Regions from separate parts of the Mesorhizobium sp. ES1-3 genome, predicted to be linked through region 2. Evidence: riboswitches for the same ligand, from Rfam matches in the RefSeq annotation. Region 2 holds a riboswitch; each other region holds the start of a gene.
The links. A riboswitch is a leader RNA that binds a small molecule or an ion and turns the genes downstream of it on or off. The one in region 2 is predicted to bind cobalamin.
Positions count from the first base shown of each region.

Region 1: another riboswitch for cobalamin. It lies ahead of LB536_RS05730 (DUF1636 family protein); the one in region 2 lies ahead of LB536_RS18935 (CbtB domain-containing protein).
Region 3: another riboswitch for cobalamin. It lies ahead of bluB (5,6-dimethylbenzimidazole synthase); the one in region 2 lies ahead of LB536_RS18935 (CbtB domain-containing protein).
Region 4: another riboswitch for cobalamin. It lies ahead of LB536_RS08055 (aromatic ring-hydroxylating oxygenase subunit alpha); the one in region 2 lies ahead of LB536_RS18935 (CbtB domain-containing protein).

Region 1 covers NZ_JAIUGW010000003.1:104,507-112,327, forward strand. The annotation lists gene LB536_RS05705 (HlyD family secretion protein) at 1-827, opposite strand, end outside; gene LB536_RS05710 (MarR family winged helix-turn-helix transcriptional regulator) at 824-1,303, opposite strand; gene LB536_RS05715 (FecCD family ABC transporter permease) at 1,449-2,498, opposite strand; gene LB536_RS05720 (ABC transporter substrate-binding protein) at 2,498-3,445, opposite strand; gene LB536_RS05725 (ABC transporter ATP-binding protein) at 3,491-4,279, opposite strand; gene LB536_RS05730 (DUF1636 family protein) at 4,276-4,689, opposite strand; cobalamin riboswitch at 4,779-4,985, opposite strand; partial or broken gene LB536_RS05735 (GyrI-like domain-containing protein) at 5,106-5,255, shown strand; gene LB536_RS05740 (helix-turn-helix domain-containing GNAT family N-acetyltransferase) at 5,263-6,198, opposite strand; gene LB536_RS05745 (DSD1 family PLP-dependent enzyme) at 6,383-7,528, opposite strand; gene LB536_RS05750 (D-arabinono-1,4-lactone oxidase) at 7,525-7,821, opposite strand, start outside.
Region 2 covers NZ_JAIUGW010000013.1:133,369-141,189, forward strand. The annotation lists gene cbiB (adenosylcobinamide-phosphate synthase CbiB) at 1-697, shown strand, start outside; gene LB536_RS18915 (hypothetical protein) at 723-1,037, opposite strand; gene cobO (cob(I)yrinic acid a,c-diamide adenosyltransferase) at 1,063-1,677, opposite strand; gene cobU (bifunctional adenosylcobinamide kinase/adenosylcobinamide-phosphate guanylyltransferase) at 1,679-2,194, opposite strand; gene LB536_RS18930 (CbtA family protein) at 2,187-2,984, opposite strand; gene LB536_RS18935 (CbtB domain-containing protein) at 3,000-3,179, opposite strand; cobalamin riboswitch at 3,215-3,414, opposite strand; gene LB536_RS18940 (aromatic ring-hydroxylating oxygenase subunit alpha) at 3,558-4,727, shown strand; gene LB536_RS18945 (MFS transporter) at 4,731-5,930, opposite strand; gene LB536_RS18950 (heparan-alpha-glucosaminide N-acetyltransferase) at 6,165-7,163, shown strand; gene LB536_RS18955 (methyltransferase family protein) at 7,160-7,648, shown strand; gene LB536_RS18960 (MerR family transcriptional regulator) at 7,742-7,821, opposite strand, start outside.
Region 3 covers NZ_JAIUGW010000031.1:51,289-59,109, forward strand. The annotation lists gene LB536_RS28185 (DUF2277 domain-containing protein) at 16-282, opposite strand; gene LB536_RS28190 (exodeoxyribonuclease VII small subunit) at 375-626, opposite strand; gene LB536_RS28195 (histone deacetylase family protein) at 630-1,556, opposite strand; cobalamin riboswitch at 1,679-1,858, shown strand; partial or broken gene bluB (5,6-dimethylbenzimidazole synthase) at 2,030-2,536, shown strand; gene LB536_RS28205 (hypothetical protein) at 2,704-3,687, opposite strand; gene LB536_RS28210 (TetR/AcrR family transcriptional regulator) at 3,777-4,385, opposite strand; gene LB536_RS28215 (MFS transporter) at 4,505-5,725, shown strand; gene ribB (3,4-dihydroxy-2-butanone-4-phosphate synthase) at 5,745-6,845, opposite strand; gene aroC (chorismate synthase) at 6,937-7,821, opposite strand, start outside.
Region 4 covers NZ_JAIUGW010000004.1:166,163-173,983, reverse strand. The annotation lists gene arfB (alternative ribosome rescue aminoacyl-tRNA hydrolase ArfB) at 1-156, shown strand, start outside; gene LB536_RS08070 (alpha-ketoglutarate-dependent dioxygenase AlkB family protein) at 351-968, shown strand; gene LB536_RS08065 (hypothetical protein) at 931-2,559, opposite strand; gene LB536_RS08060 (hybrid-cluster NAD(P)-dependent oxidoreductase) at 3,089-4,189, opposite strand; gene LB536_RS08055 (aromatic ring-hydroxylating oxygenase subunit alpha) at 4,210-5,457, opposite strand; cobalamin riboswitch at 5,572-5,774, opposite strand; gene LB536_RS08050 (DUF680 domain-containing protein) at 6,268-6,471, shown strand; gene LB536_RS08045 (DUF680 domain-containing protein) at 6,544-6,750, shown strand; gene LB536_RS08040 (DUF680 domain-containing protein) at 6,817-7,065, shown strand; gene LB536_RS08035 (ABC transporter ATP-binding protein) at 7,148-7,821, opposite strand, start outside.

The DNA of each region.
Region 1 (7,821 bases), on a different contig from region 2:
GTTTCGACCAGCGCAAACAACGGTGTGCCGGAGCCGACATACTGGCCGACCTTGAACGACGCGGCTTGATAGACAAGACCATCGGCAGGCGCCTTCACCGTGGTCTGCGCCAGGTCATAGGCAGCCTTGTCACGCGCGGCGAGCGCCGACATCACGGTCGGATGCTTGTCTGTCTCGATATCGGGATTGCCGCCGAGCGCCGCCTTGGCGCTGACGATGCCCTGTTCGGCAACGGCGAGCTGCTGTTTTGCCTTGTCGAGATCATTCCTGGCCTGATCCAGCGAGGACTTGGCGTTGATGCCCTTCTGCGCGAGATCGGCGGCACGGTCATATTGCGACTGCGCATAGGCAACTTCGCTGCTGGCGGATTTCTCCTGCGCCATCGCCTGGCTGTAAGCGGCGCGCAGCTGCTCGACATTGAGGCGCGCGGCAGCCACCGCGGCGTCAGCCTGTGCAAGCGCGATCCGGTAGGGCTCGGGGTCGATGGCGAACAGGAGATCGCCCTGCTTCACCGTCTGATTGTCCGATATGGCGACCTGAACGATACGACCGGCCGTGTCGGAGGCGATCGACACCTTGGCCTGCTGCAGATTGGCGTTTTCCGTTTCCTGATAGCGCCCGCCCGTCACCCAGACATAGCCGCCGCCGATGATCAATGCCGCCGGTAAGGCAAACATCAGGAAGAAGCGGCCGATGCGGCGCTTCTTCTTCGGCGCCGCGACCGGCTGCACGGGAGGAGTGACCGCGACAGGGGCGGCAGCCGGCTGGGCCGGCGCTTCCATCTCCACCTTGGGAGCGTTTTCTTCAACCTTGGCTACCGCGTTCATGCTGCCGCACCTTCCGAACTCTTGATCTTTTCAAGCGACGAAGCTTCGCTGTCCGTCAGATTCTGTACCATTACATCCAGCGCCCGGATCAGGACGCGCCGGTCTTCCGGCGAAACGCCGCTGAGCGATTCCTCATAGACCTCGCCAGCAAGGCTCTTGACGTCCGCATAGGCCGCATTCGCCTTCTCGGTTGGGAAGATCATCCGCACGCGCCGGTCGGCCGCGTCGGAGCGGCGTTCGATCCAGCCGCCCTCCTCCATCCGGTCGACCAGGCGTGAGACGCTGATCGGCTCGATTTCGAGCAGTTCGGCGAGCCGCGCCTGTGCAACGCCCGCCTCCTTGGCAACGCGGACCAGAAGCCGCCACTGCGCCGAGGACAGGCCGAGCCCACTGGCGCGCGCCTCGAAGCGCTTGCGCATCAGGCGCTGCACGTCGTGGATCAAAAATCCCAGTCTGTCGATGCCATCTGAAACCATGAGCGATACATATAATAAGCGTGCTTACTAATCAAGATACCACATCGCCACGAAAGCCGGAAAAATGCGCATGGCAGGTCTGCAACGCGATCCTGGTTAGCGACAGGTGAACGCCCCTCTCATGCGAAACGCGCGGACGCCGTCTTCAAAGGCGGTTTCGAACAACCATGGTGACGACGAAGAACGCGCCGAGCGAGCTGGTGATGATGCCGATCGGCAGTTCCTGCGGCGGCAGCAAGGTCCGGGCCAGAAGATCGCTTGCCAGCAGGAGCATCGCCCCGAAAACCGCGCAACTTGCGATCAGGCGCAGATGCAAGGGACCGGCCAGTGGCCGCGACAGATGCGGGATCATCAATCCGACAAAGCCGATGACGCCGGCGACCGAGACGAGGATTGCCGTCGAGAAAGCCGCCACGAGAAATGTCGTCCTGCGCATGCGGGCCACCGGCACGCCGAGACTTTCGGCGGCGCTTTCGCCGGCCAGGAAAGCGTCCAGCTTGCGGTGGTTCCACAGTCCGTAAGCCGCGATCGTGCCAGCGCCGACCGCGCCCAGCCACACATTGTCCCAGCGCGCCAGCCCGAGCCCGCCCATGGTCCAGAACAGCACCGAATGGGCCGCGCGCTGGTCGCCGGCAAAAACCAGATAGTTGGTCAAGGCCGTGAACATGAAAGAGACGGCAAGGCCGGCGAGGATCAGCCGTTCGGGACCTTGCCCCCTCACCCGCGCCACCAGCAAAAGCACGATGGAGGCGGCGAGTATGCCGCCGGTGAACGCAGCCACAGGCAAGGTCCAGATGCCGAAGCTGTCACCAAAGACGGTGATGACGGAAACCGCGCCGGCAGCGGCCCCCGACGACAGGCCGAACAGGAAAGGGTCGGCAAGGTCGTTGCGGGTCACCGTCTGCAAAAGCGCGCCGACGATACCCAGCCCGCCGCCGACACAGATCGCCAGGATCGTGCGCGGCAGCCGCAAGTCGACGACGATCTTGCCGACCGGGCCCGATATCCCGGGCTCATCCAGCCCGATGGCACGGCCAAGTGCGGCGACGACATCGGTTAGAGGTATCAGCGTCGAGCCGTAAGCGATCGACAGCAGCGCGAGAGCGACGAGCGCCACCGCGCCCGCCGTCATGGCCAGCGTGAAGGCCTTGTGCCCTGAAAGCGCGCCGGATTTGTGCTCTCGGGCAAGACCCATCAGAACGCTTCCGGATGCATCGCCCTGGCGATCTTGCCGATGGCTTCGATGTTCGCCGGTCCTGGCGTCAGTTCGGCATAGCGAAGCGCCACGAAGCGCTCGTTCCTGACCGCGTCCGTCTCCTTCATCGCCGGGTGCGCCTTCAGGAAATCGAGCAGTTTCCTGTAACCGCCGCCGTCCTGATAATCGAGCAGGATGAGGAATTGCGGATTGCGCGCCGCCACCGTTTCCCAATCCGTGTTGCCCCAGCTAGTATCCATGTCGGCCATGATGTTGTCGCCGCCGGCTGCCGATATCATGGCGCTGGGGATGGCGAACTTTCCCGCGGTAAACGGCTTGTCCTCGCCGGAATCGTACAGGAACACGCGTGTTCCCTTGGCGCTGCCGACCTTGGCGATGATATCGGCGAGTTGCGCCTTCCAGCCGGCGACAAGCTTTTCCGCTTCCGCCTCCTTGCCGAAGACCTTGCCCAGCTTTTCGACGTCGCCATAGAGCAGGTCCATGGAGGCGGCCGGGCGGCTCTTGTCGAGATGGACGCAGCTTTCGGTCAGCACCAGCGTCTTGATGCCGTGCGGTGCGAGCGTGTCGGGGGTCACCTCGCCGCCGGGCTTCATGCCGTAGTACCAGCCGGCGAAGAAGAAGTCGGGCTCGACGGCGATGAGATTCTCCAGCGTCGGATATTTCGGCGCCAGTTCGGGAATGGAGCCCTGCTCAGCCTTGAATTCGGGGGCGACCTTGTACCATCCGGTGATACCGGTCAGGCCGACGATAGATGGCTGCAGCTTCAGCGCGAAGGCCATCTCGGCCATGTTGAGATCATGGATGACGGCGCGCTTCGGCGGCGCGTCGAAGGTCAGCGGCTTGCCGCAGCTGTCGACGGTGACGGGGAAGGCAAAGGCCGTCGAGGCCAGCAGCGAGACGACGAGGGACAAGGCGAGGCGTTTCACGGACTTTGCTCCTTGGTTGAACGTGTCGGACAAGGATGGATTTGATCAGGACGGCGGTGCGGCGCGGTTCGGAAGGTCGAACACCGTCAGTTCGCGGTCCTCGGTGGGATGGCGCAGGCGCAACACGTCGACGCCGAAAATCTCGCGGATCAGCTGCTGCGTCAGCGCCTCGTGCGGCGGCGCCAGCGCCTGCAGCCGGGCCTCGTTCATCACCGCGACCCTGGTGGCGAAGGGTGCCACCAGCGTCAGATCGTGCAGCACCGCGATCACCGTCATGCCGAAGCCGGCCACCAGTTCGAGCAGTTGCGCGCGGGCGCGCGGGTCGAGGTGGTTGGTCGGCTCGTCGAGGAATAGGATTTTGGGCTCCTGCGCGATGGCACGTGCAAGCTGGGCGCGCTGGCGTTCGCCACCAGACAGCGAGCCGATGGTCCGGCCGAGCAGCGGCAACAGGCCGGTCCGGCGCAGCGCGTCCACGACGATGTCGCGTTCCTCGCCGCGGCGCCTCAGGCCGGCATGCGGGACGCGGCCAAGCTCGACATAATCGATCACCGCCAGCCGTGGGTCCGGCTGGTCGGCCTGGCCCACGACGGCGATATGCAGGGCCCGTTCGGCGGGCGAAATCCCATCCAGGCGCCGCCCGCCGAGCTTCACCTCGCCGAGGCTCGGCCGGAGCATGCCCGACAACATGCGCAGCAGCGTGGTCTTGCCGGCGCCGTTGGGACCAATGATGGCGAGGCGGTCGCCTGACGTCACCGACAGGCTGACGGCATGGACCAGATGCCGGCCATTCGCCATCGCGCCCAGGTCGCGCGCATCGAGAAGCGGCGTTGTCATTGGTTGCCATCCGCCGGTTTGCCCGGTGCCGGGATGCGGGCCAGCGTCTTGCCGGCCAGGCGCGGCGGACGTTGTCCGGAATTGCACCAGCCGTCGGGAAGCGAAGCGTAGAGCCTGGCAAACCGCACGAGATCGGCGGCGTCGACCTGCGCGTCGATCGACCCGAAGAGATAGGCGGCCTTGCCTGGCGCCTGGAAAGCCACTGCAAGGGGACGCGCGCAACCCGCCATGCAAGCCACGCCCTCGACCGTGAAACCATGCGCCACGTCAGGCTGGGCCGAGAGGCGGGAGCGCAACTCGGCGCACAAACCTTCGCCCGACCTGGCGCCGGTCGGCACGTCGCGGCAAAGGGTGCACACGATGATCTGGTGCATGGAGCCGGGGTGAATACGATCGATTGCGCCGTCCAACTTCCCGTCACTTTCAAAACTGGCGACGGAAGGATGTTGGTCGACCGGCCGACAAGACCGATGTCCACGTTTCCTCCCGGCACACCCCGTCCGGTCAACTCAGTGATGGCAGGTCTCCTGGCTCACGGGTCTCTGCGCAATCCTGCCTTCCCAGCCTTGCCGGCCAGTGGCGTTCCGGATCTTGCTCACCGCTTACAGTTGCGGGGGCAGCCGCGGCCTCGACCCCATGGGGTCTCACCGCGTTCCCTTTTCACCCCTCGCCTTTCGGCTCGGGGACCATCACGAGTCGCAGCCTAGGCCGCGCGCGACGGCGAGGCAAGGCGATTGCTTCGTTTTGTTATAACAGAACGGACCTGAGAGCAAGCCTGTCGTCGACTTTGCGTCCGACCGCCTGACAGCCGTTGCCGTTTTTTCATCGGCGTACGATCAACACGATCTGGAACGGCTGGCTGCCCGCCTCCGGCCATGAAATCGCCGACGCGCCGGAATTCGAGCGCTATGGGCCCGAATTCGATGGCCGCACCGGTAATGGCGGGCTGGAGATCTGGGTGCCGGTCAAGGCATGACGCGCCGCTACAGCTCCAGATCCCAGTTCTGTCCGACCAGATCCTTGCCGAAGGAATGGTGAGGCTCTTCCTCGATCAGCTTGAAACCGGCCGCCTGGTAGATGTGCCGGGCCGCGGTCAGAATGTCGTTGGTCCATAGGGTCAGCGTCTTGTAGCCCCTGGCGCGGGCGAAGCCGATGCATTCCTCGACCAGGCGCTTGCCGATGCCGAGGCCGCGCGCCGAAGGTTCGACATAGAGCAGCCGCAGCTTGGCCACCTGATCCGACTTGCGCACGACGAAGACCGAGCCGACGACCTCACCTTCCCGCTCGGCGATCCAGCCGCGCTCCCATTTCGGATCGAAATTCTTGACGAACTCGCCGAGGATCTCAGCCACCAGTGCCTCGTAGGTTTCGTCCCAACCATAGTCCTGGGCGTAGAGCATGCCCTGGCGGCGCGTGACCCAGCCGATGTCGCCAACCTGCAGCGGCCGCAGGATGTAAGGCACCTTGGGTTCGGGTCTGTCGCCGAGCAGGTCCTGGACGATGCGCATGGCCTTGACCAGCCGATCCTGATCGACGGGCGCCAGGCGATCGAGTAGCGCGCGCACCTGGTCGTGCGAATCCTGGTTGAGCGGCGCGAAGGCTTCCCTACCCGCTGGCGTCAGCGCGATCGAGGCGCGGCGCGCGTCCGCCTCGGTGGCTTCGCGCTCGACCAGACCGCGCTCCTCGAATTTTTTGAGCAAACGGCTGACATAGCCGGGGTCAAGGCCGAGATCGCGCACCAGGTCGCTGGCGACGAGCCCGTCGCGATGGGCAAGCTCATAGAGCACCCGCGCCTCGGTAAGCGAAAAGGTGCTTTTCAGCCAGCCTTCGTCGAGCACACCGATCTGGCGGGTGTAGAACCGGTTGAAGGAGCGCACCGCGTCGATGCGTTCCTTGCCGGGGTGGTCGTGGATCGTCATGGGGGTTCCTCCTGTCCTGGACAGGATCAGTCATTTAGTTGACTGAGTCAATAAAATCGTTGCAACGAGGCGCCTCACAACTTCGTCATTCTTGTGCGGAGCAGGGAGCGCAGCGACGCGCGCAGACCCTGGAATGACGACATTGCAGATGCAGGCGCCAATGGCGACGCCGAGACGACAGCCATCACCCCATCGGCAGCACCGGCCAGCGGTCGACGATCCTGCCACCGGAAAGCACCGCGATCGGCCCGAGCTGCTGCAGCACGGCTTCGCTCTGCGTCGGCCGCAGGAATGCGTAGTCGCCCGGCCTGACGACGGCTTCGGCGGGCAGGGACATGAATTGCTGGTTGGAGGACAGGCCAAGCAGACCGTTCGTATCCATGCCTTCGGGAAACACCGGTTCGGCCATCCATTTGCCGCTATAGAGATAGCAGCCCTTGCGCGGAAACCGGCCGAGCGCCTGCAGCAGACGCGAGACCGCCGGCGGGCCGGGCAGCATCGGCTCGACCACCTTCAGAATGGGCGTTGCGATGAAGGCCGCCGGCTGAAAGCCGCGGAGACCTGGCGTGTCGAAATCGCCGGGCAGCACGAAGGCCGAGCCCATCGACACTTCGTTGGCGGTGCCGCCATGATGAAGCAGCGCGGTCTTGCTGCCGCCAATGTTCAAGATATGGCGCTGGTTCATGCCGAGGCGCGCGACGAAAGCGGCGGCCCGTTTCGAGGCTTGCGCCAACGCCTTGGCCGGTCCGCCGAACAGGGCGGGTATGTGCGGCGCATGCGCCTCATAGGCCATGACGCCCTCACAGCGCAGCCCTTTATGGGCCGGCAGCGCCGTCAGAGCCTGCGACAGGGCATCCGGATCGGCGAAGCCGCCACGATGCAGTCCGACATCGATTTCGAAAGCGATGCGCAGCTCGACGCCGAGTTCGTCGGCGAGCGCGCCATAGTTAGCCAGCCTCTCCTGCGTATCGATCAGCCAGCATACCCGCGACCAGGCCACCTCGCCTCTGGAAAGCACCGCCCTTGCCGCGCCGACCGGCATCGGTTTGCCGTACAGCAGATCCGCATCCGGAAACGCCCTCAGCACCGCCTCGCTGATCGGCGGATGGAAGGTCATGAAGCGGTGGGTTCCAAGCGCCTTGCCAATATGGGCAAGCAGCGGCAGGCAAGCGAGCGACTTGTCGACCAGCCGTACGGCAAGGCTGGCATCAAGCCTCTCTTTCACCAGGGCGATGTTGCCATCCAGCCGATCGCGGTCGAGCAGCAGGCTGGGTTGGAAGATGCCCGCCTGCTTCAGCGCATCCGAAAGCGTGGCGAAATAGGCTCTCATTGTTCGATGCCGAAGAGATCGGCGATATAGGGCGAGACGAAGCGGTTTTGCGGATCGATGTCGCGGCGCACCGCCATCGCATCGTCCCAGCGCGGATAGAGCTTTTTCAGATCGGCCGCTTTCAGGCTGTGCATCTTGCCCCAGTGCGGCCTGCCGCCATATCTGCGGAAGATCGGCTCGGCCGCACGCATGAACGGCAGCGGATCGTTCGCTGCATCGTGGTGGATGGCGATCGAGCAGGTGAACCTTTTGTGAAAGGGCGAGAGCCAGAATTCGTCCGATGCCACCGACCG
Region 2 (7,821 bases):
CCTTCTGGCGACATCGCTTCTGTCGCAGAAGAGCCTCTATGAACATGTCGAAGCCGTCGCCGACGCGCTCGACAGTGGAGGCCTCGACATAGGCCGAGCCGCCGTCTCGCGGATCGTCGGCCGTGATCCCGAAACGCTGGATCGCGCCGGCGTCTGCCGTGCCGCGATCGAAAGCCTGGCGGAGAATTTTTCCGATGGCATCGTCGCCCCAGCCTTCTGGATCGGCGTCGGCGGGCTGGCCGGCGGCGCCGCCTACAAGGCGGCCAACACCGCCGATTCGATGATCGGCCACCGCACCCCACGCCACGAGGCCTTCGGCTGGGCGGCGGCGCGCTTCGACGATTGGATCAACCTGCCGGCATCACGGCTGACGGCGCTGCTGATCGTGCTGGCGGCTTTCCTGGTTAAGGGCACCGACCCCAGCAATGCCTGGCAGGCGGTACGGCGAGACGCGAAAAAACACCGCTCGCCCAATGCCGGCTGGCCGGAAGCAGCGATGGCCGGCGCGCTTGGCCTGGCGCTCGCCGGGCCACGCAGCTATGGCGGCGTGGTGGTGGACGACATTTTCATGGGCGAAGGCGGCCGGCGCGAAGCCGACAGCCTCGACATAAGGCGGGCGCTAACCCTCTATCGAGTCGCCGATTATCTGCTGATTGGCCTGTTTGGGCTGGTCTCGGTCGTTGTTTTTGTAGTGTGATCGTCCGGAGCGGTTGCGAACTGCCTCACCAGCTAACACGGGCCTCTTTTGCATTTGGATTTGCTGCCTTCCCGAACCTTTTGATCGCATAGCCACCGGTAGCTGCAGGAGAAGATTTGAGCACGGGTTCGATGACAGCAAAAAGTCGTTCGGCATCCGGTCCATACATGTAGAGGACACATTTGCCCCCACCAAATTCATCGCCATCAAACTCGCCTGCGGATGCGTTCCCGACAGCTTGCTCCAGTCTCTGCTCAAGAGCGATAATGGTTTCTCGTTCCTGTGGCGTTCCGAACTGACCATCGCTGAGAAGAAGATAGACGATTACTGCTTGCTCCAATGAACAGCCTCCGGTTGGTGAACAATCAGAACTCGATCCCCTGCTGAGCTTTCACGCCCGCCGAGAAATGATGCTTGGTCACGCCCATCTCGGTGACCAGATCGGCGGCCCCGATCAGCGGTGGCTTGGCGTTGCGGCCGGTAACGACGACATGCAGGCCCTCGCGCCGGCCCTTCAGCGCCGCTACCACCTTGTCGAGATCGAGATAATCGTAGCGCAGCGCGATGTTGAGTTCGTCGAGCACGACAAGGCTGATGGAGGGATCGTCGATCAATTCCCGCGCTTTGGCCCAGGCAGCCTCGGCGGCCGCGATGTCGCGCTTCAAATCCTGCGTCTCCCAGGTGAAACCCTCGCCCATGGCGTGCCAGACGACCCGGTCGCCAAAGGCGGCGAAAGCGTCCTTCTCGCCGGTGTGCCATTTGCCCTTGATGAACTGGACGACGCCGACGCGCTTGCCGTAGCCGAGCATTCTAAGCGCCAGCCCGAAGGCGGCCGTGGTCTTGCCCTTGCCGGGACCGGTGTTGACGATCAGCAACCCCTTCTCGATCGTCTTGCCAGCAACCTCGGCGTCCTGCACCGCCTTGCGCTTGGCCATTTTGGCGCGATGGCGTTCTTCATCCTTGTCGTCGATATCAGTCATTTCACTTCACCTTGAGCGGTAGCCCCGCCACCATCAGCAGCACCGTGTCGGCGACCGCGGCGACCCGCTGGTTGAGCCGGCCGGCGTCGTCGCGAAAACGCCGCGCCAGCGCATTATCGGGCACGATACCTTGCCCGACCTCGTTCGATACCACGATCCATGGTCCGCGCGGCCGCGACAGCACGTCCGCCAGCCGTCGGCACGCCGCGTCCACGTCGTGGTCGGCCAGCATGTGATTGGTCAGCCACAGCGTCAGGCAGTCGACAAGCACCGGCTGATCATCCGGCAAGGCTTCCAGCGCTTCGGCAAGGTCGAGTGGCGCATCGATGGTCGACCACCCTTCGCCGCGCCGCGAGCGGTGCAACGCGATGCGCTCGCGCATCTCGTCGTCATAGGCTTGCGCCGTGGCGATATAGGCCCATGGCGAGGGCAATGCCGCCACCAGGGTTTCGGCGTGCGCGCTCTTGCCGGAGCGCGCGCCACCGATGATGAAGGTCAGCTTGCCGCGATCAGGCAAAGCTGTCGCGCAGGCTGGTCGCCGTGCCGGTGAAGCGCCTGCGCACCACGCCGACGACGGCGCCGAGCACCAGCCAGAACATCAGATTGGTCACCGTCACCGCCACCACGAACTGATGGTGCAGGCCTTCCGGGATCGGTGTTTCGAAACTGTCGGGCTGCGGCGCGCCGACGATGTGCGGGGCAACGATCAGCAAGACGGCGAGGATGGTCAAAGGCAGCGATCTGCGAAACACGATCAGGCCAAGGCCGATAGCGGTAGCCGTCGCCGTCGCCGTCCACCAGATCTGACGCGAAAGCAGATCGGCCGCCGGCATTGCCGGCAGTTCCGGCTGCAGGCCGAGGCCTGGCGCCAGCGTGAACACGGCAAAGCCGGCCAGCCCCCAGAATACACCCTGGCGCCAGTTGCCGACGCCGCCGGCAAACTCGGAAACCGCGACCAGGACCAGCGCGAAGCCGATGCCGGTGACGATATTGGCAACCACGCTGAAGGCGAAACGCTCGAAGCCGTCGGCCGGCGCCCAGCCTTCGTCTTCCTCCGCCGGCGCCTTGGCTTCGACGGCTGCTGGCGCGGCAGAACTCATCGCATTCCCAGCGGGCGCGACCGTGCTTACGGCGCTGGTATCGGGTGCCGCGCCATGGTCGTGGTGATGGCCGCCGCCGGCCTTTTCGTAAACCTCCGCCTTGAGGATCAGCGGCACTGTCGCATAGGCCTGCATGCAGGCGAGAACGACACCGGCCACGAGCCCCGCGATCGCCGCGACGAACACGACGTTGCGAAACAGATTCATGATGTCAGACCCTCGTCAGTGGCAGGGAAACGCCATCGAGTGGCGATAGTCGTGGGCGGCATTGTGGACCGCATCGATATGCGAGAAACCGACAAAGCCGACGACAAAAATGCCGAGCAGCGCCGCGAGCGCGAGCTGCATGAAGCGCGACTGCGAGGAGACGGAGGCGCCGAGGGAGACGGAAGCGGTAGTCATGTCTTGTCCTTTCGCCCTCCACCCGAGGGCATCGAAGTCAGTTTCCTGTCGCCGGCAGGTCTCCTGGCTCGCGGATAAGCGCCCTTCCCCACCTTCCCGAAGGAAAACCTTCAGTGGCATATGGAGAGGACTACCGCACACAGTTGCGGGGGCAGCCACGGCATTGGACAGGAATTCCTGTCCGCACCGCATTCCCTCTTGGCTCCAAAAAGGAACCGACGACGCTGGTGACTATAGGGAAATTCGCCGCGCGCGGCAAACCAAATTCCGACAGCCGCCAGCGCAGGAGCGTCGCATCGGCAAAGCCGCTCCCATCCTGTCCTGTTTGACAAACTCCATGGCCGGGTGTCGGCTGGCAACCCTCACAGGAAGCCAGCCATGCAGCCCGATGCCAGCGAGCGCGAGCCCTATAACGGCCTGACCCGAACCGAGCCGTCGCTGCCCTCATCGGCCTATTGGCATCAGGAGAACTATCAGCGTGATCTCGACGCCATCTGGTACAGAAATTGGCTGCTCGTCTGCCGCGAGGCCGACCTTGCCCAGCCTTTGGCATTCCGCACCTTCCGCGTCGGTACGCAGGAAATTCTTGTGTTGCGCGACGAGACTGGCGCGTTGCGTGCCTTCCACAACACGTGCCGGCATCGCGGCTCGCAGCTTTGCCAGGAAAGCGAAGGACGGCTGAAGGCGCGGCTGATCACCTGCCCGTATCATGCCTGGTCCTATTCGCTGCACGGCGACCTTGTGCGCGTGCCATCGAAGTCGCTGCCTGATGGCTTCGACAAGGCCGATTATCCGCTTTATCGCGTCGCACTCTCGGTGTGGCGGGGCTTCGTCTTCGCCAATCTTGCTGAAGATGCCGCCGGCTCGGCGCAGTCATCCTTCGACCCGGCCTCCGGCGACCTCGGCAACTGGCCGCTGGACAAGCTGGTGTCGGGCCATGTGCTGCGCAAGGTGATGAACTGCAACTGGAAGATTTTTTGGGAAAACTTCAACGAATGCCTGCACTGCCCGGGCGTTCACAAGGACCTGTCGCGGCTTGTGCCGATCTATGGCGGCGGTCTGATGAGCCGGCACGACGATCCCGAATGGGCGCGCCATGCCGCCAATGATGCGCCGGAGTTTTCGGGCGGCCTGCGCGCCGGGGCTGAAACATGGTCGCGTGACGGGCGGACGCACGGGCCGGTCTTCCCGGGCTTGACGCAGGCGGAACGAACCGCTGGCCAGACCTACGTCACCAGCCTGCCCTCGATGTTCATCGTCGGCCATGTCGACTATGTCAGGACCGTGCGGCTGGTGCCGCTCGGCCCGGAGCAGACCGAATTGACCGCCGAATGGCTGTTCGCGCCCGAGGCGCTCGCCGAGACCGACATCGACAACATCGTCGCCTTCGGCACACAGGTGCTGGAGGAGGATGCCGCCATCTGCGAGGTCAACCAGAAGGGCCTGCGCTCGATGCGCCATCAAGCCGGCGTGCTGATGCCCGAGGAGTACGACTTGCATCGTTTCCACAATTGGGTGCGCGAGCGCCATACGGCGCTTTCGCTCTGATTTTCAGAGGGATTTCGGCAGATAGCGCCAGGTCATGAAGCCGCAAAGCGCTGCCAGCAGGCCGAGCGTGACGAACACCGATCCCAGTCCGAAGAAGGCCAGCACCACCGAATAGACCAGCGGCGGCGTCAGTTCGGAAAAGTCGAGATAGGTGCGGTAGACCGCCGCCATCTGCGCGCGCTCATAGGAGCGCACCGAGCGCATGAAGGCGGTCGAACCCAGCGCATCGAGTGCGATGGTGAAGAAGGCGCCACACAGCAGGAAGGCGCCGGTGAGCAGCGGTACGGTTTCGCCCACGGCACCGGCGGCCAGCAGCGACGCCGACATGGCGAAATAGGCAAATGTCATGGTCCGGCGGCCGCCAAAGCGCTTTCCCGCCTTGCCCCAGAAGATCGCCATGAACAGCAGCGCATTGCCGGCCGAGACCAGCAGGCCGCCCGCCAGTTCACCCTCGCCGGTGATCACCATGAACAGCGGTCCATAGACGAAGAACGTCGTCCAGAAGCAGGATCGGCCGAAGGCGATCAGCCAGGCGAGCCTGAGCCTCGGCTGCGCCACGAAGCGGCCGATATTGGCGAGCGGATTGGCCGGCCGCGTCTTGCCGGGGCGGATCGACGGGTTGTCGCCCAGCCGGTACGTCCAGAACAGCGCCAGCAAGGCCATGGCGAAAACCGCCACCGCGCCATGCGCGGCGTAGATGCCGAAATGCGCATAGAGGAAGATGCCAAGCGTCGGCCCGCCCGTCCAGGCGACCATCGACCACGCCATGCGCAGCGATTCGGCTTGCATGAAGTCGGTCTTGCGGATGTGGTCCATGATGTAGAGGTTGAGCGTGATCGAAAGCGCACTGGCACCCATCACCCGGCACAGCATGCCGGCCACTTGCCCGGCGAGCGTATGAGTGACGAAGAACAGCGAGCCGATGGCGAGCAGGCAGGCGCCCGCCGTGTAGACCCAGCGCCGCGCAAAGCGGCGGATCAGCATCGGCATGAACAAGGTCACCGACAGGCCGAGCATCGACACGACGGTATAGAGGATCGAGACGGTCTGCTCGTTATGGAGGGTTTCGTAGGCCTGGATCGGTATGACGCTCGATACCATGGCGCGGGCGAAGGATTCCACCGCGTAGAGCGAGGCGAAGGTGCGCGCATCCGCGGCCTTGAGGGCCGGAAGCCAGATCGGATGGCGCACATGCGTGGACATTGCTTCCCCAAAGCAGAATCGCGGCGTCAAATCTGCCGTGGACACTTCAGGCCCATTAAGAGGAAACCGACGCACATCCGGCAAAAGCGAAGCCGGTCAAAGGCTTTCCCGCGCTGGCCCAACCCGGCGGCTGACGCGCACCCGCCGCGCGACCCAGGCCAAGGCGACCGGCCTTCTTCTGTCCGGTGCAACCGTGATAGTCGTCTTGTAGGAGCTGAATCAGATCGCGAGACCATGAGCATCCACACGCCGACCGCACCCGTTCCGGAGCCATCGAAGCGCATCGTCGCCATCGATATTTTACGCGGCGTCGCGCTGATCGCGATGGCGAGCTACCATTTCACCTGGGATCTGGAATTCTTCGGTTACACCGACCCCGGCCTCACCGCCTTTGGCTGGTGGAAGATCTATGCCCGCTGCATCGCCTCGACCTTCCTGTTCCTGGTCGGCGTCAGCCTGTATCTCGCGCATGGCCGACAGATCCGCTGGAACGGTTTCTGGAAACGGTTCGCCATGGTCGCCGGTGCGGCGGTCGCCATCTCGATCGTCACCCGCATCGCCACGCCCGACGGATTCATCTTCTTCGGCATCCTGCACGAGATCGCGCTCGCAAGCCTGCTTGGCCTCGCTTTCCTGCGCCTGCCGGGGCTGCTGACGCTTGTCGTCGCCGCGCTCACCATCGCGGCGCCGGTCTACCTGCGCTTCGAGGCCCTCGATCACCCCTGGCTGTGGTGGATCGGCCTTTCCGCCGTCAATCCGCGCTCCAACGACTACGTGCCGCTGTTCCCCTGGTTCGGTGTGGTGCTTCTCGGCCTCGGAGTGACGAAACTCGCGTCCGCTTCCGGCATACGGGCACGCCTGGCGAGCCTCGCGCCAGGCCGCTGGGCCAATCCGCTGGTCTTCATCGGCCGCCACAGCCTGGCCTTCTACCTGATCCACCAGCCGCTGCTGATCAGTAGCGTCTGGCTGTTCTCGCAAGTGATGCCGGCCCAGGTCGAGCCTCCGCAGGTCAATTTCCTGAAAACCTGCCAGCGCTCATGCGAGCAGATGCGCAACGCGACCTTCTGTTCGAGCTATTGCGGCTGCATGCTCGAGACGCTTCAAGGCGAAGCCTCTCTTGATCGGCTCTTCAACAACGACCAGACTGCGGACTTCAGGGCGCATCTGTCCGATCTTGCCGCAACGTGCACCGCCAAGACCGAGGACAAGATGACGGAGGGAGGGACACAATGACCGAGCCGAAGCCTGGGACCGTGCCGAAGCCTGGGGTGATACCGTGGCCGCCGGTGATCTACGCTGCCGCGATCGCGATCAGCATCATCCTCGGCATGCTCTATCCCTTGCCCTGGATCGGCGACCTCCTGGGCGACATTCTGTTCGCCGCCGGCTGGGTGGCACTGTTCACCGTCGCCGTACTCTGGTTCACCGCGATCCGCACCATGATACGGGCCCGGACAACGCTCAATCCCAACGCCGTACCCGATCATCTCGTCACGACCGGCCCCTTCGGCGTCACCCGCAACCCGATGTATTTGGCCAACACGCTGCTGTTGATCGGCGTTGCCTTCGTCTCGGGCATCGCCTGGTTCTTCCTGCTTGCCTTCGTCGCCGCCTTCGCCACCCAGAAGGTCGCGATCGAGCGCGAGGAAAAGATGTTGACGGCGAAATTCGGCAAGAAATACCGCGATTATGCAAAAAGAGTGCGGCGCTGGATCTGAGCCAGCGTTAAAATTGCCAATCTCCCCCCTCGTGGGGGAGATGTCCGGCAGGACAGAAGGGGGCGCCGTCCCGCCAACATCTCGAAATTTCGGCTAGGTGTTGACGCCGAGCTCGACCAGCCGCTCGACGCAAGACTCCTCGGCCTGGTCGAGTTCGGCCAGCGTCTCCTCGA
Region 3 (7,821 bases), on a different contig from region 2:
GGCGCTTTGGGCATATCAGGCGAACCGGATCGCCGCCTTTGCTCTTAGTTTAGCCGCCACCTCTTCGCGATTGCGCGGATGCTGGTGGGTTTCGAGCGAATCGAGAAGCTCGCGTGCCGATGCCGCGATGGCGTCGACCGCGTGATCAAATGCATGCTGGTTCTTGGCGGAAGGCCGCGTCGTACCGCTCAGCTTGCGGACAAACTGGAGTGCCGCGTCGCGGACTTCGTCATTGGTTGCCGGCGGATCAAAATTGAACAGGGTCTTGATGTTTCTGCACATCGCTTCCGTATCTCCTCTTGTCCGTTTCAATCGGGACGAACTGTATCCTCGATCATGATCGTGTCCAAAAATCGGTAAAGCTGCTCGGCTCCCTAGTCCGCGTCGAGCGGCTCGGTTCCAACCGGCTTGCCGTCGCGCGACAGCCTGATCTTCTCGACCTTGTCCTCAGCGGCCTTCAGCAACCGGTCGCAATGCATCTTCAGCGCCTCGCCGCGCTCGTAGATCCGGATCGACTGGTCGAGCGGCACGTCGCCACGCTCCAGATCATCGACGATCTTCTCCAGAGCGTCGAGTGCCTGTTCGAAGCTCATCGCCTTGACGTCTTCGTTGATCTCACCAGTCATCATTCATCCTTTCATCAGTCGCCCGACATGGGCGGCGACCGAAAATGCCAATCCCTGCAGATCGTAGCCGCCCTCGAGCAGGCTGACGAGCCGGTTGCCGCCATGGCGTGCGGCGCGCTGCATCAGCTGGCCGGTCGCCCAGTCGAAATCGTCCTCGGTCAGATTGATTTCCGCCAGCGGGTCGCGATGGTGCGCGTCGAAGCCAGCCGAAATGATGATCAGGTCGGGCGCGAAATTGTCGAGTGCCGGCAGCACGCGCGACAGGAAAGCATCGCGAAACACCTCGCTGCCGGTCCGCGGCGCCAGCGGCGCGTTGACGATATTGCCAGCGCCGGTCTCGTTCTTCGCGCCGGTGCCGGGATAGAGCGGCATCTGGTGTGTCGAGCAATAGAGCACCGAGGGATCGTCCCAGAAAATATCCTGCGTGCCGTTGCCGTGATGCACGTCCCAGTCGACGACGGCGACACGCTCGGCGCCATGCTTCTTCTGTGCATAGCGCGCAGCGATTGCCGCCGTATTGAAGAAGCAGAAGCCCATGGCCGTGGTCTTTTCCGCATGGTGCCCAGGCGGCCGGGCGGCGACGAAGACATTGTCGGCGCGGCCCGCAAAGACGTCGTCGACGGCGGCGTTGGCGGCGCCGATCGCCGTGGTCGCGGCCTGCCAGCTCTTCGGGCTGGCGGTGGTGTCGGCATCGATGCGGGCAATGCCTTCGTCGGGGATGGCGGCGCGGACACGCGCGACGAAATCGGCGGGATGCGCGTAAAGGATGGTCGCCTCGTCGCCTTGCGGTGCCTCGACGCGGTCGAGCGCGGCGAAAGCTTCGTCGTCGAGCACGCGTTCGATGGCGCGCAGGCGGTCGGGCCGCTCGGGGTGACCGGGCGGGGTGATGTGTTCGAAAAAGATCGGGTGCGTGTAGAGACGAGTGGCCATGTCCCCCTATCTAGTGCCCCGGCGCGGCGATGGCCATGCGTTGCGGCCTGATCGCTGGGGAAAATCGAACCTGCGTCCATTCATGTCGCTGCGGGCATTGGCGTCGCCGGCCATTCGGCGTAAGACTGCCGCTACTGCCTGGTGCCCGCGAAAGCGGGAGAATCGGGAACACGGTTTGATACCGTGGCGTGCCCAACGCTGTGAGGGGGACTGCGCCGGTAAGTGCCACTGTCGATGACGGGAAGGCACCGGACGTGGGTTGATCCCGAGCCAGAAGACCGGCCTGGCAGGCATCGTCATCCGCATGGTCAGGCGGATGATATCAGAGCGGCGTGCGTTCTCTTGGACGCACAAAGTACGCTCTGAAAATTTGAACTGCTGCAATCGCAAGGGGACAAGCGATGCCGGAAGATATGACCGCTGCAATGGGCGATGGATTCGACCAGATTGCGCGCGACGCGGTTTACCGCGCCATGTTCACGCGGCGCGACGTGCGTAGCCATTTTACATCGGAGACGATCGACGACGAGGTGCTGGCGCGGCTGCTGCTTGCCGCCCATCACGCGCCGTCGGTCGGCTTCATGCAGCCCTGGAATTTCATCGTCATTCGCGATGCCGCGCGACGGGGGGAGGTGCGCGACCTGTTCTTGGCCGCCCGCGAACAGGAACTGCCGGCAATCGAGGCGGACCGGCGGGCGCTCTACCGCAAGCTCAAGCTCGAAGGCATTTGCGAAAGCGCGCTCAACATCTGCATCACCTGCGACCGCGAGCGTTCGAAAGGCTCGCCGCTGGGACGCTGGCACAATCCGGAAATGGATCTCTACAGCACGGTCTGCGCGGTGCAGAATTTCTGGCTGGCCGCGCGTGCCGAGGGCGTTGGCGTCGGCTGGGTCAGCATCATCGAGACGCAAGCGCTGAAAAGCCTGCTATCCATCCCCGACCACGTGACGCCGATCGCCTATCTCTGCGTTGGCCGTGTTTCCGAGTTCGCGCCCAAACCCGACCTCGAAACGCATGGCTGGGGCCGACGGCTGCCGCTGCCAGACCTGATCATGAGCGAGACGTTTTGCGGCCAGGGTGAGGCCTCGCTCAAATCCACGGTGGCCCGCCTCGACACCGTCGCCGCTGCGCCGGCAAACCCCGCCGATCAGCGCGTCGCGCCGGCCGTACCCCAGTGCGAACCGTCGAAGGTGGAGAGCGCCTTGTCCTTGAGTTCCCGGAACTTCGACGAGGCTTCGGCGAGCCGGGCGTCCCAGGCGGCATCGGGCACCTGGCCCTCGATGGTCTTGAAATAGACCTGCATCAGGCAGGCGATGGCGAACGGCTCGATGAACGCCGCCTTGAAGGCCCAGGCAAAGACGATGGCCAGAACGAAGGCCCAACCGGCGAGCTGACCGGGCATGACGTAAAGAATGGCGGCCGCCGGCGCCAGCATCAGCAGGAAGATGACAAAGGAGACGCCCCACATGATGACCGCCAGCCAGACCGCGTTCTTGACCATGGTCTTGCCATTCTGGGCGTAGAGCACGACGCCTTGCCGCGCGGTCTCGAAGGGCGAGGACGAATTGATGCGGATGTTGTAGCCGAGAATGATCTCATCGACATAGGTCAGCGACAGGCGGATCACCGTGTTGAGGAACGAGACCAGGCCGCTCAGGCCCGGAATGGGCAGGAAAGCCGCGATGCCGCCGAGCAGGCCGGTGATGGCGCGGATGGCGCCCTTGACTAATTGGTCGACGACGAAAAGGATGTTCGCCTCGGCAAAACGCTCGGTCACAATCTCTTTTGCGTAGGCGATCTGGTTCTGGCCGTCGGGAACGTCATGGCCGTCGATCAGATGAACCATGACGGCGATGTGACCCGCCTTGACGACGTAAAGGATATATTCGCGGATCCAATAGACGGCGATCGAGACGAGGCCGAAACCGACCACGCCACCCCACATGGCGAAGGACAACGGTCCATCAGGATCGGTGGAGATATGGCCGACGCCATAGCCGACGGAGGCGCCCGTGCCGGTGGCCATGATGTAGGCCAGCGTGATGCCGAAATAGACGATCATGCGAAAGACAATGAAGGGCCAGGTCCGCATCATGATGGACACCGACCTGCCGATATCGAAATCCCACATGCCCGAATCTCCCCTCAGAGATGGCTGTGGAGGATGCGCTCAAACCGGCTATTGTCAATTGCAGGCGGCGGCGGGAGGGCCACGGTGGCTCAGTTTGGCCGCGCTTCCGGCTTCTCGAGCAGGCCTTCAAGCAATTGCTTGAACGCGGCCACCACCTTCCTCGATGTCGCTTCGGGATCGTTCGAATTGGCGATCCGCTGCGCGGCCTGACTGCTCGCCCCATTGATCAGCCGCGCCGCGGTCTCCGGATCGAGGCCCGGCACGACCACCCCCTCCTCTTGCAGCGCGGTCAGATGATCGGTCATTGAACCGACGCAGGCATTGGCATTCGACCATTGTGCCGGATCGCCCAGCACCGCCGGACCGTCCCGGAACATGATGCGCTGGATTTCCGGCTCGAGCGCCATCTCGATATAGGTGGTGCATTCGTCGACGAAATGCTGCCAGCGGGTCGGCGCCCTCGACGCGACCTCGTTCACCCGCGCCGCCATCTCAGCATCGATTTGCGCGATAACCGCCTCGAGCAGTCCCTTCTTGTCGCCGAAGTGATGATAGAGGGCGCCGCGCGTCAGTCCGGCCGACGCGGTGAAATCGTCCATCGACGCTTCGGCGTACCCGATGGTGCCAAAGGCTTGGCGTGCCGCGGCGATCAGCTTGGCGCGTGTCTCCGCGATCATCTCCTTGCGTGGTCGATGCATGTCCTGGCCTTATCTACATACGTCCCGTATGCCAATTGACATACGGGGCGTATGGTCTATTTAACACTCATACGTGTCGTATGTAATCGTCGAATCGCCCCTTGTCGAGGAACAGGATCATGCAAAACCCCTATTCGGAAATTTTTCGCGCTCCCGGAGCCAAGGGCTTTGCCGCCGCCGGCTTCATGGCGCGCCTGCCGATCGCCATGGCGCCGATCGGCATCGTCGCGATGTTGTCGCAGACGCGTGGCGAATACTGGCTGGCGGGTGCGGTTTCCGCGACATTCGCCTTGGCCAATGCTTTCCTGGCGCCGCAAATATCGAGGTTGGTCGACCGCCTCGGCCAGACGCGGGTTGTCGTACCCACCACCATCATCTCCGTGCTCGCATTCGCGGCCCTGATCGCATCGGCCAATCAGGACTGGCCGGTATGGACGCTGTTCGTGTCGGCACTGCTGGCCGCGGCAATGCCAAGCATGCCGGCCATGGTGCGGGCGCGCTGGACCGAGATTTTCCGGGGCCGGCCCGAGATGAATACCGCCTTCGCCTTCGAGTCGGCGGCGGATGAACTGGTCTATATCGCCGGCGCATCGCTGTCGGTGGGCCTCAGTGCCGCGCTGTTCCCGGAAGCGGGCGTGCTCGTCAGCACTCTGCTCCTTGCCGTGGGCTCGACAGCTTTCATCCTGCAGCGTTCGACCGAACCGCAAGTGCGGCCGGTGGACCATGGCTCAACGGGCTCGGCAATCCGCCTGGGGCCGGTTCAAATCATCACCTTCGCCATGATCTTCATCGGCGCGACTTTCGCGACGACGGAGGTGAGCACGGTGGCGATCACCAAGGAATTCGGCCAGCCGGGCGCCGCAAGTCTCGTCATCGGCGTCTATGCGCTGGGGTCCTTCGTGCTCGGCATCATCGTCGGCGCGCTGAACCTGAAAGCACCGCTGCAGCGCCAGCTCGCCATCGCGGTCGCGTTGGTCACGCTCGGCACGCTGCTGCCGCTTACCGCCGGCACCGTGCCCGTGCTCGCGCTTACTGTCTTCATCAGCGGCGTGGCGATCTCGCCGACCTTCATCACAGCCTTCGGCCTGATCGAACGGCATGTCCCTGAAACGATGCTGACCGAAGGCATAACCTGGGTGATGACCGGCATCGGCATCGGCATGGCGATGGGCTCTTTCGCCGCCGGCGCGGTGGTGGATGCGTTCGGCGCCCAGAACGGGTTCTGGGTCTCGGTGGCGTCAGGCGTTATCGCACTGGTCACGGTGCTGCTCGGCCAGCGCAGCCTCGCCACCCACGGATGCGAGCTGGAAGGATGCGAGGCGGCAATCCCGGCCGAATGACAGCCAGGGTTTGTCGAGCTCAGATAATCTCGGTCTTGGCGATGTGAATGCCAAAACCCTCGAGACCGACATAGTGGCGCTCGCGCGAGGCGATCAGATTGATCGAGGAAATGCCGAGATCCTTCAGGATCTGCGCACCAAGGCCGATCTCACGCCATTCGCTCTCGCGCCGGCGCGCCTCTTCATGGTCCTCGCGATCGCCCGGCGCCGGCCGGTTACGCTCCTGGTGAGCGACGCCGACCGAGCCCTCGCGCAGATAGACGATGACGCCGCGCTTGCGCTCGCCCATCGCCTTCATGATGGCATCGAGCCGGTGGCTGGTACCGAACACGTCGGTCACCACATCCTCCGAATGCAGCCGCACCGGCACCTCCTCGCCGTCGCGGATATCGCCGAAGACGATGGCGACGTGATGCATCGTGTCCCAGGGCAGCGTGTAGGTGAACACCTGCGCCTTGCCGCCCAGCGTCTCGATGTCGGAGCAGGCGACGCGCTCGACCAGCGTTTCCTTGCGCTGCCGGTAGGCGATTAGGTCGGCGACCGAAACCTGCTTGAGACCGTGCTCCTCGGCGAAGGCCGCGACTTGTGGGCCGCGCTTGACGGTGCCGTCATCATTGACCAGTTCGGAAATGACACCGATCGGCGGCAGGCCGGCGAGCTTGCAGAGGTCGACGGCCGCCTCGGTATGGCCCGAGCGCATCAAGACGCCGCCCTCGCGCGCGATCAGTGGGAAGATGTGGCCAGGGCGGACGAAATCGGAGGCGCCGACATTGCCGTTGGCAAGATTGCGCACGGTCAGGGTGCGGTCGTCGGCCGAAATGCCTGTCGTCGTGCCATGCTTGAAGTCGACGCTGACGGTGAAGGCGGTGGTGTGGGCCGAATCATTGTCGGCGACCATCGGCGCGAGGTTCAGCCGCTTGGCTTCCTCGCGCGGCATTGGTGTACAGACGATGCCCGACGTGTTGCGCACGATGAAGGCCATCTTCTCCGGCGTACAGTGAACGGCGGCGACGATCAGGTCGCCCTCGTTCTCACGCCCGTCATCGTCCATGACGACGACGATCTCGCCGCGTTCGAAAGCCCGGATTGCTTCGACGATCTTCTTCTGGTCGTAAGGCATGGAAATGCTCGCTTCGCTCGCAGGGAATAGGCAATAGGCAGTAGGGAAAAGGAAATTTTGGCTCTTTCGGGCGGGCAGACTGGCCTCCTGCCTAATCCCTACTGCCTATTCCCTTTCCTGTCTGTCCTCGATGCCGCAGATAGTGGTCGGCAATGGCGCAGGCAACCATGGCCTCGCCGATCGGCACGGCGCGGATGCCGACGCAAGGGTCGTGGCGACCCTTGGTCATCACCTCCACGTCGTTGCCGTCCTTGTCGATCGACTTGCGCGGCGTCAGGATCGACGAAGTCGGCTTGACGGCAAAGCGCGCGACGATCGCCTGGCCGGTCGAGATGCCGCCGAGAATGCCGCCGGCATTGTTGGACAGGAACACCGGCTTGCCGTCATTGCCCATGCGCATCTCGTCGGCATTCTGTTCGCCGGTAATGCGGGCGGCCTCGAAACCATTGCCGATCTCGACCCCCTTGACGGCGTTGATCGACATCAGGCCGGAGGCAATGTCCTGGTCGAGCTTGGCATAGATCGGCGCGCCTAACCCTGCGGGAACGCCATCGGCGACGATCTCGATCACCGCGCCGACCGAGGAGCCGGCCTTGCGGATGCCGTCGAGATATTGCGTGAAGACTGGAACCGAAGCGGGGTCGGGGGTGAAGAACGGATTTTCCGCGTCGCCGATGAAATTCCAGTTCCAATTGGCGCGGTCGATCGACTTTTCGCCCATAGACACGAGCGCGCCGCGCACCACCATGCCCGGCACCACCTTCCGGGCGAGCGCGCCGGCGGCGACCCTGGCCGCCGTCTCGCGCGCGGAAGAGCGGCCGCCGCCGCGATAGTCGCGTATGCCGTATTTGACGTCGTAGGTGTAGTCGGCATGGCCCGGCCGGAACTGGCGGGCGATCTCGCCATAGTCTTTCGAGCGCTGATCGACATTCTCGATCAGCATCGACACCGGCGTGCCGGTGGTGATCATCGTCGC
Region 4 (7,821 bases), on a different contig from region 2:
GCGAGGCTCGCGGCACTGGTGGCCAAGGCCGCCGAACCACCGCCGCCGCCGCGCAAGAAGACACGGCCGTCGAAAGGCGCGGTCGAGCGACGGCTGAAGAGCAAGGCGGGACGCGGCACGATCAAGAAGCTGCGCGGCCGGGTGGAAAACGATTAAGCACCACTATCATGTGTACAATCGGTCTCCCATTCTTTGTCCGTCAACCGCCTTTGGCCAATTGGGAAACGCGAATTCACCGCCCATTCCCGCTTCCGTAATTTTCAGGGAGATCGACGACGGATTTCGGGTCGCCCCATGCCTGTGATGGTGGCATCCTGCGGCTCCGAACATCCGCGAGGTGAGCCAATTCCATGCTCGTTCTGCCCAAGGGCGTCCGCCACATGCCGGGCCATCTGTCCCGCGCCGTCCAGGAGACGCTGGTCGAGGAGGTGAGGAGCATCGTCCAGCAAGCGCCGCTGTTCGTGCCGGCCATGCCGCGGACCGGCAAGGAGATGAGCGTGCGCATGACCAATTGCGGTCCGCTCGGCTGGGTCACCGACAAGGACCGCGGCTATCGCTACCAGCCGACGCATCCGCTGACCGGAGAGCCGTGGCCGCCCATCCCCGACAGCCTGCTCGACCTGTGGCGGCAGGTGTCGGGCTATCCGAATCCACCGCAGGCCTGCCTGATCAATTTCTACACGGCCGACGCGAAAATGGGCCTGCATCAGGATCGTGACGAGGCCGATTTCTCGGCACCCGTCGTCTCGGTCTCGCTGGGTGACGATTGCCTGTTCAGGGTCGGCCAGACAACGCGCGATGGCGCCACCAAATCGTTCAGGCTGAAAAGCGGCGATGTCGTCGTGCTTGGCGGCGAGGGCCGTCTTGCCTTCCATGGCGTCGACCGCATCTACCCTTCGACCTCGGCGCTGCTCAAGAACGGCGGCAGGATCAATCTGACGCTGCGGCGGGTGACGAAGCCTGAGTGAGCGAGCTATGGGCATCCGAGCGCCGCGCATAGACTTCAATATAGTCCCCACTCGCGATTTCCTCATAATCCTCCATCAAGATTTGGAAATCCGCATTCTGGCGCATCCACACGATCCAAATTGGCGGAAAGTTCGCCGTGAGCGGCCACGCTGATTTTTTCTTGTCTAGCCGATCCATCAGGATGATATCGGGCCTGTTGTCCCGGATCAGGGAATTGACGTAGCGAGTATAACTATCAAGGTCCTGCCGCGCGATGCGCTCGTCCTCGCCTTGATACTCACCCCGCATCAGTCCCCAAAGCGCATAGGTGCCAACCCAATCATGAGCATAGGCCGACAGCCAGCGACCGTTGGTCATCCTTGTCAGCGGATTGCCGACTGACAGGTCGGAACTGACCTGGACGACCGAAGGCGAGGCATAACGGCTCTTGATGGCATCGACCAGGCTTTTCTCAGGCAACTGGTAAGACTGGTGGTGCATCACCGAAAGTGCAACGATCACAGCCAGCGCGGCTGCGGCGTGGAGCCTGACGCTGGCTACCTCGGAAGCAGCCTCTGTATTTGTAAGACCAAGCGCCATTCTCCATCGCGATGCCACTGCCAGTAGCATCGCGACCAGCAACGTAGCCTGATAAGGATACTGGTGATTGGGCCAGTATTTTCCCAGGTAAAGCATGGAGACGAAGAAGCCAGCGGCACTCGCCACCGCCAGCGCAACGTCGTCTCGCCAGACTGATCTACGCATCTGGAAGACCGCGAAAACGACAAAGACCGTAAAAGTCGGCAATGCGGCGAAAATGTTTACGTTGGCTCGCAGGCTGACATAGTAGCGTAGCAGCAATTGTAGGAAGGCGCCAAGAAATTCGGGAAACCATATATACACGCTGACGAGATAGGCAGCGCAAACTGTGAAGATGACGACGTTTTCGGCAGTCAAGCACGCCATTGCCGAGCGTTTGCGCCAAGCGATAAAGAGATAGGGCAGTACGATGCCAGCTGCCCAATGTGGTTTGACCAGAACCAGCACACTTCCCGCTAGGCCGACCGCCACGGCAAGGCTAAGTGGAACCGATGCAGCCGCACGGGGTTCAATCCGCCACATCATCAGGAACAGCATCGGCATGAACAACATCGTGCCAATGTGCTCGCGCTGGCCGAAAACATTACCGGGCATGATGAGAAGCAAAACCGCTAGCGCGGGATATATCCATTGCGTCTTCACATCGACGAAAATTCGGCTTCGCTCGATGACGACCGCCGACAGCGCAATTGAAACGAAAAAAACCATATAAATAAAGAATTCAATCGCCGATTCCGGCGAAATGCCGAACCTTTGAGACAGCCATACCGGCCCAATATAGAGGGCGACGGAAAAAGGTGGATTGGTTTCTAGAATATCGACATAGAGCTTCTGGCCATCAAGAACCTTTTCGCAGATAAGAATGAGCCAGCTAACATCGGTATTGTCGCCGGCTGCCCATGGCATAAAAAGCGAGAACACCACCACGGTCGCAACAAGCCAGACCGCTGACAAGCTTCCGATCGAAGACGCAAAGCCAGTCGCGGTATTGATGTTTCTTACATTTGCCACGCTCGGGACCGCTCCAACAAACATCACTTTTACGCAGAACGACGAAATCCTGGGAGCACAGCTACGCCTGCCTCTGTAATTGAGGAACCCGAGCCGATGTGGTCGAAAGCAGAAGCCGATCGTGCGGTCGCGCCCAGCGTATCAAGCAGCATCGAGATAGGTGCCACCGGTGCCGGGTCACTCGCCCCACGGCAGTGCTCACATCGATCACCCGCTGCCCCCGAAATCGCTGGAACTGACCCTGAAAGCTAGCGGGGATTACCTAAAGGGCTGTTAATCGCGCATCGTGGCGCCTTCCCGTTATCAGCCAATGAGCAAGAATTCCGCCGAGACAAGCTGGAAAGGCAATGCGCCATAGGCGGCGACCGTCGCCTGATCGTCCCATTGGCGGAACTGCCGCGACGGCCGAAATATTTGCCATTGGCAAGGTTGAGCACCACGGCCTCGCCATCGAAGGATTCGAAAACGATATCCCGGCAAGGCAAGCTGTGCCGGCAAGGTGCCGACCATTTCTGCGATCAGTTCGGTATCAAGCCTCGATTTCCAGCGCCGACAATGGCCTGGAACAACAGGCCAGGATGAAGCCATCGTCGACCTCATGATCGAGGATGCCGCCATTGTGGCTCATCTCGACGCTGCCGGAGACTTTCTTCACCTTGCAGGTTCCGCACAGGCCGAATTCGCAGGCCGCCGGTATCCGCACGCCCGAGGCACGCGCCGTCTGCAGCACGGTCTGGCCGGCGACGCATTCGGCGTCGACATCCGAAAGCGCGAATCGGATCGGCGTCGCGGCTTCGACGGGGATAGCCACACCGTCCTGCGCCGGCGCCGCGAACGGCGCCGGGATTTCCTCCACGGTCGGTGCGGCAAAGCTCTCCTGATGGTACTTTGTCATGTCGAAGCCGGCGGCTTCCAGCATGCCGCGCACGGCGCGCATGAAGGGATCTGGGCCGCAGCAGAAGATTTCGCGTTCGCGGAAATCGGGTGCCAGGAGCGGCAGCCGGATGGCGTCGATGCGGCCCATATGGCCGTACCAGCCCTCGCGGCTCGACCGCTCCTCGATCATGAAGCCGAGCGACAGGCCCGGCATATGGCCACCGAGCAGCTCGAGCTCCTTGCGAAAGATGATCTCTTCCGGGCGCCGCGCGCAGTTGACGAAGCCGACATCGGTCCATGGCGCGCAGTCGTTCAGCCAGCGCAGCATCGACATCATCGGCGTCACGCCGGAACCGGCCGAGACGAACAGATACTTTGCCGCCGGATGGCTGTGCAGTGAAAAGTCGCCGCCTGGTCCATAGGCCTTGACGTGCGAGCCCGGCGCCAGGTGATCGAACATCCAGCGTGTGCCGACGCTGCCCGCCTGCGCCTTCACCGTCACCGCGATCGAGAACGGCCGCGACGGCGAGGACGACAGCGTATAGGTACGCATCAGCGGTCCGTCCGGCGTCGGCAGTTCCAGCGTCACGAACTGGCCTGGCTTGTAGCGGAACCAGGTCTGGTTGTCGGACCGGAAGGTGAAGGTCTTCACGTCCGGCGCCTCGTCGCTGACGCCGATCACTTCCAGCACCTGCAGCCTGTCGTTCCAGGGCGCCATCTGGTCGAGATGACGATAAAGGCCAAGGTCGGTCATCGCATTCATCCCTCAGCCTCTCATGCGACGCTGCGCAGCGCGGGCCGGCCACCTTCGGCAAGGCGCGGTCCGATGAAGCGGGCATACCAGTCGACGAACTGGATCACACCGCCCTCATGCAGCTCGGAATAGGGGCCGGGCTCGTAAGCGGGCGATAGGATACCGAAGGCGTTCTCTTCGACGATGCGGCGATCCTGGTCGTTGGTTTCGGTCCAGACATGGGTGAGTTCGGCGAGATCGTAGTCGACGCCCTCGACCGCATCCTTGTGTACCAGCCATTTGGTCGTCACCGCCGTCTCCGTGGCGCTGACCGGCAGCACGCGGAAGGTGACGGCATGGTCGATGAGGATATGATTCCAGGTTGTCGGGTAGTGATAGTGCATCAGCGTGCCGATCCGGTCGGCCGAAACGCTGTCGGACAGGTTCTTCTTCACCGCCCGATTGCCGGTCATCGTGTAGCTCTGGGCATCGCGCAGCAGCGGCGCGCGGGTGGCGCGGTATTGCCCGGCCGGGTCGATGCGGAATTTGCTGGGTAGGCCAGCAGCCTCGCATTTCGCCCAGTGCGCCAGCATCTCCGGATCGCTGTCGGCCCCTTGCACGCCGGTCACGGTCGGTGCTTCCGGGAAGGTCTTGCACAGCTCCGGATGATTGCCCGCACAATGATAGCATTCGCGGTTGTTTTCCCAGACCAGCTTCCAGTTGCCCTTCTCGATGATCGTGCTCTCGAAGGCGATCTTGGCCTCGCTGAGCCGGTGCGGCTTCAGATAGGGCTCGATCATCGCCCGCATCGGCGCGAAGTCGGCGGGCTCCTTGGCCAGGCAGATGAAGACATAGCCGGCGACGCTTTCGCAGGCGACCGGCTTCAGCCCGAACTGGCTCTTGTCGAACCCATCGGCCATCTGGCGGGCGAACAGCAGCCGGCCGTCGAGCTCGTAGGTCCACTGGTGATAGGGACAGACCAGTTTGGCGGCCATGCCCTTGTCGGTGTTGCAGACGCGGCTGCCGCGATGGCGGCAGGAATTATGGAAGGCGTTGATCTTGCCCTGCTGATCGCGCACCAGCACGACCGGATAATCGCCGATCTGCACGGTGATGAAGCTGCCCGGCTTGGGCAATTCGCAATCATGGCCGATGAACAGCCAGTCGCGATACCAGATCAGCTCCATGTCCAGCTTGAAGTAGTCCGGGTCGGTGTAAAAGGGCTGTTCCAGCGAAAAGCCTTGTTTGCGGCTGTTCAAGAGCCTCAGCATGTCGTTGCGCGCGTCCATGTCCTGTCCTCAGTTTCAAGGACTGAACTGGTGGTGATTGAGGAAGGACTGGACGCAGATCGGCGAAAAGCCGGACAAACACCATCCGCCTCTTGACCGCCCACCGCGATCAGTCGAGTTCTAGCCATCTCGGGCTGGTTTCCGGGCTCTGGAGTTGTCCTTGCGGACCATCGCGACACCTTCCCAGGCCTTCGCCCAGTGGTCTCCCGTTGCGACTTGAACTCCACCACCGTTGCGGGGGCAGCGCCGGAATCTGACCGGCTTCCCAATTCTCCGCTCCATCGTCACGCAGCGGCACCTGAGATGTCTGATCTAATCACGGCAGGCTTTGCGACATCGGCACGAAAGCGACATCGCATCCATGCGGCGCGACACGCACGCTGGATCGTCGGGACAGGGTCGTAGCCGTTGGAATCGACCTCCGTCGCCAGACGCGCCGGCACCGTTTTCGACCCCTTTGCCGCGGGCGAGAAGGTTAACGGTTTCAAAAAGTGACTATTAGCAGAGTCTAAAATCGAACCGAACGGTTCGTTTCTGTTGACGGTGCGTGCAAGACGGTGTGAACGCCGAGCCTCCGACACAGTTGATGATCGAGGCGTTGGAGTTAGATAACCAATTGATATCACGAAGAAAAAGAGCGGATGTGGAAAGCCCTGGTACAATTTCAAGTGGTGGAGTCATGGTCCACGCTGAACAACTTCGTGATTGGAAACGGCCGGGGGGCTCTCCCACATCGGGGCTGTCCGAACGACGCGATTTTAATCCCAAGACACGCCGCTAGACGGACGGAAAAATACTGGAGTACCCAAAATGAAAAAGATTGTTCTCACTGCCGCCGCCCTTCTGGCGATTTCCGGCAGCGCCTTCGCTGGTAGCGACAATTACGGTTCGAACGGCGCCAATCAGCCCGCAGCAGCCGTGGACAGCTCGTACACCGCTTCGACCGGCAAGTCGGAGCCGGCTGCTCATGCGCCTGTGACGGGCGCCGACCACAAACGCTTCGGCAACAACTAACTGCCGATCCCCGGCACGCGGCGGGGCGACCCTGCCGCGCCGGTGGATGCCACAAATTCAGGAGTACTTAAAATGAACAAGATCCTCATTGCTGCCGCCGCCGTCCTGGCCCTCTCCGGCAGCGCCTTCGCCGGCAGTGACAATTACGGTTCGAGCGGCGCCGACCAGGCCGCTGTCACTTCGACCGACAACTCGAACACAGCGTCGATCGGCAAGTCGGCTTCGGCCACGCAGGCGCCTGCCCAGCAGGGCAGCGATCGCAACCTCTTCGGCCGTTAACGGCCCGTCCACGAGCGGCGGGCTAGCCCGCCGCTCGTGGAATTCAAGAAATCAGGAGTACTTAAAATGAACAAGATCCTCATTGCTGCCGCCGCCGTTCTGGCCCTCTCCGGCAACGCCTTCGCCGGCAGCGACAACTATGGCTCCAATGGCGCCAATCAGCCCACTGCGTCGTCGACCGTCAATGTCGACACGTCGCATACGGGTTCGATCCGCAACAGCGACTCGCCCGTCTACAAGCTGCTCAATTCGTCCGGCGACGTGCAGAAGCCGGCGCATCAGGGTGCCGATCGCAATCTGTTCGGCAACAACTAACAGATCCGGACCTTAGACATAGACAAAGAAGAGCGGCGGGCCATGCCCGCCGCTCTTTTTGCGTCGTCGAGAACAGTTGGTCTCAGGCCGCCTTTGCTTCGACTTCGTGCAAGGCAAAGGAGCGACCGTCGGCATCGAAGATATGAAGGTCGCCGGCATTGGCGGTCAGCCGCAACGTCGAGCCGCGCTTGACCTCGACATTGCCCGGCAACTTGGTCACCAGCGGCAGGTCGGCCCGGCCGATGTCGATATAGACCAGCTGGACCTCGCCGAGCTGCTCGAGATAATCGACCGTCCCCTCGAACAGATAGTCGCTACCACTGGCGATCGCGAGATCTTCCGGCCGCACGCCGAAGCTGACCGCCGCTCCCTTTGCCGAGGCAGGCGTCGCGATCGGTACCGTCGCCTTGCGTCCGCCGACATGGCTGATGATGGTTGGGTTGCCCGTCTTGTCGACCGTCGCCGGCAGGATGTTCATGGCCGGCGAGCCGATGAACTGGGCGACGAAGAGGTTGCCGGGGTTCTTGTAGAGCTCCATCGGCGTGCCGACCTGCTCGATGTGGCCGTCCTTGAGCACGACGATGCGGTCGGCCAGCGTCATCGCCTCGACCTGGTCGTGCGTGACGTAGATCATGGTCGTGTTGGGCATGGATTCCTTGAGCTTGGCGATCTCGATGCGCGTGGCGACGCGCAGTGCCGCGTCAAGGTTCGACAGCGGCTCGTCGAACAGGAACACTTTCGGATTGCGCACGATGG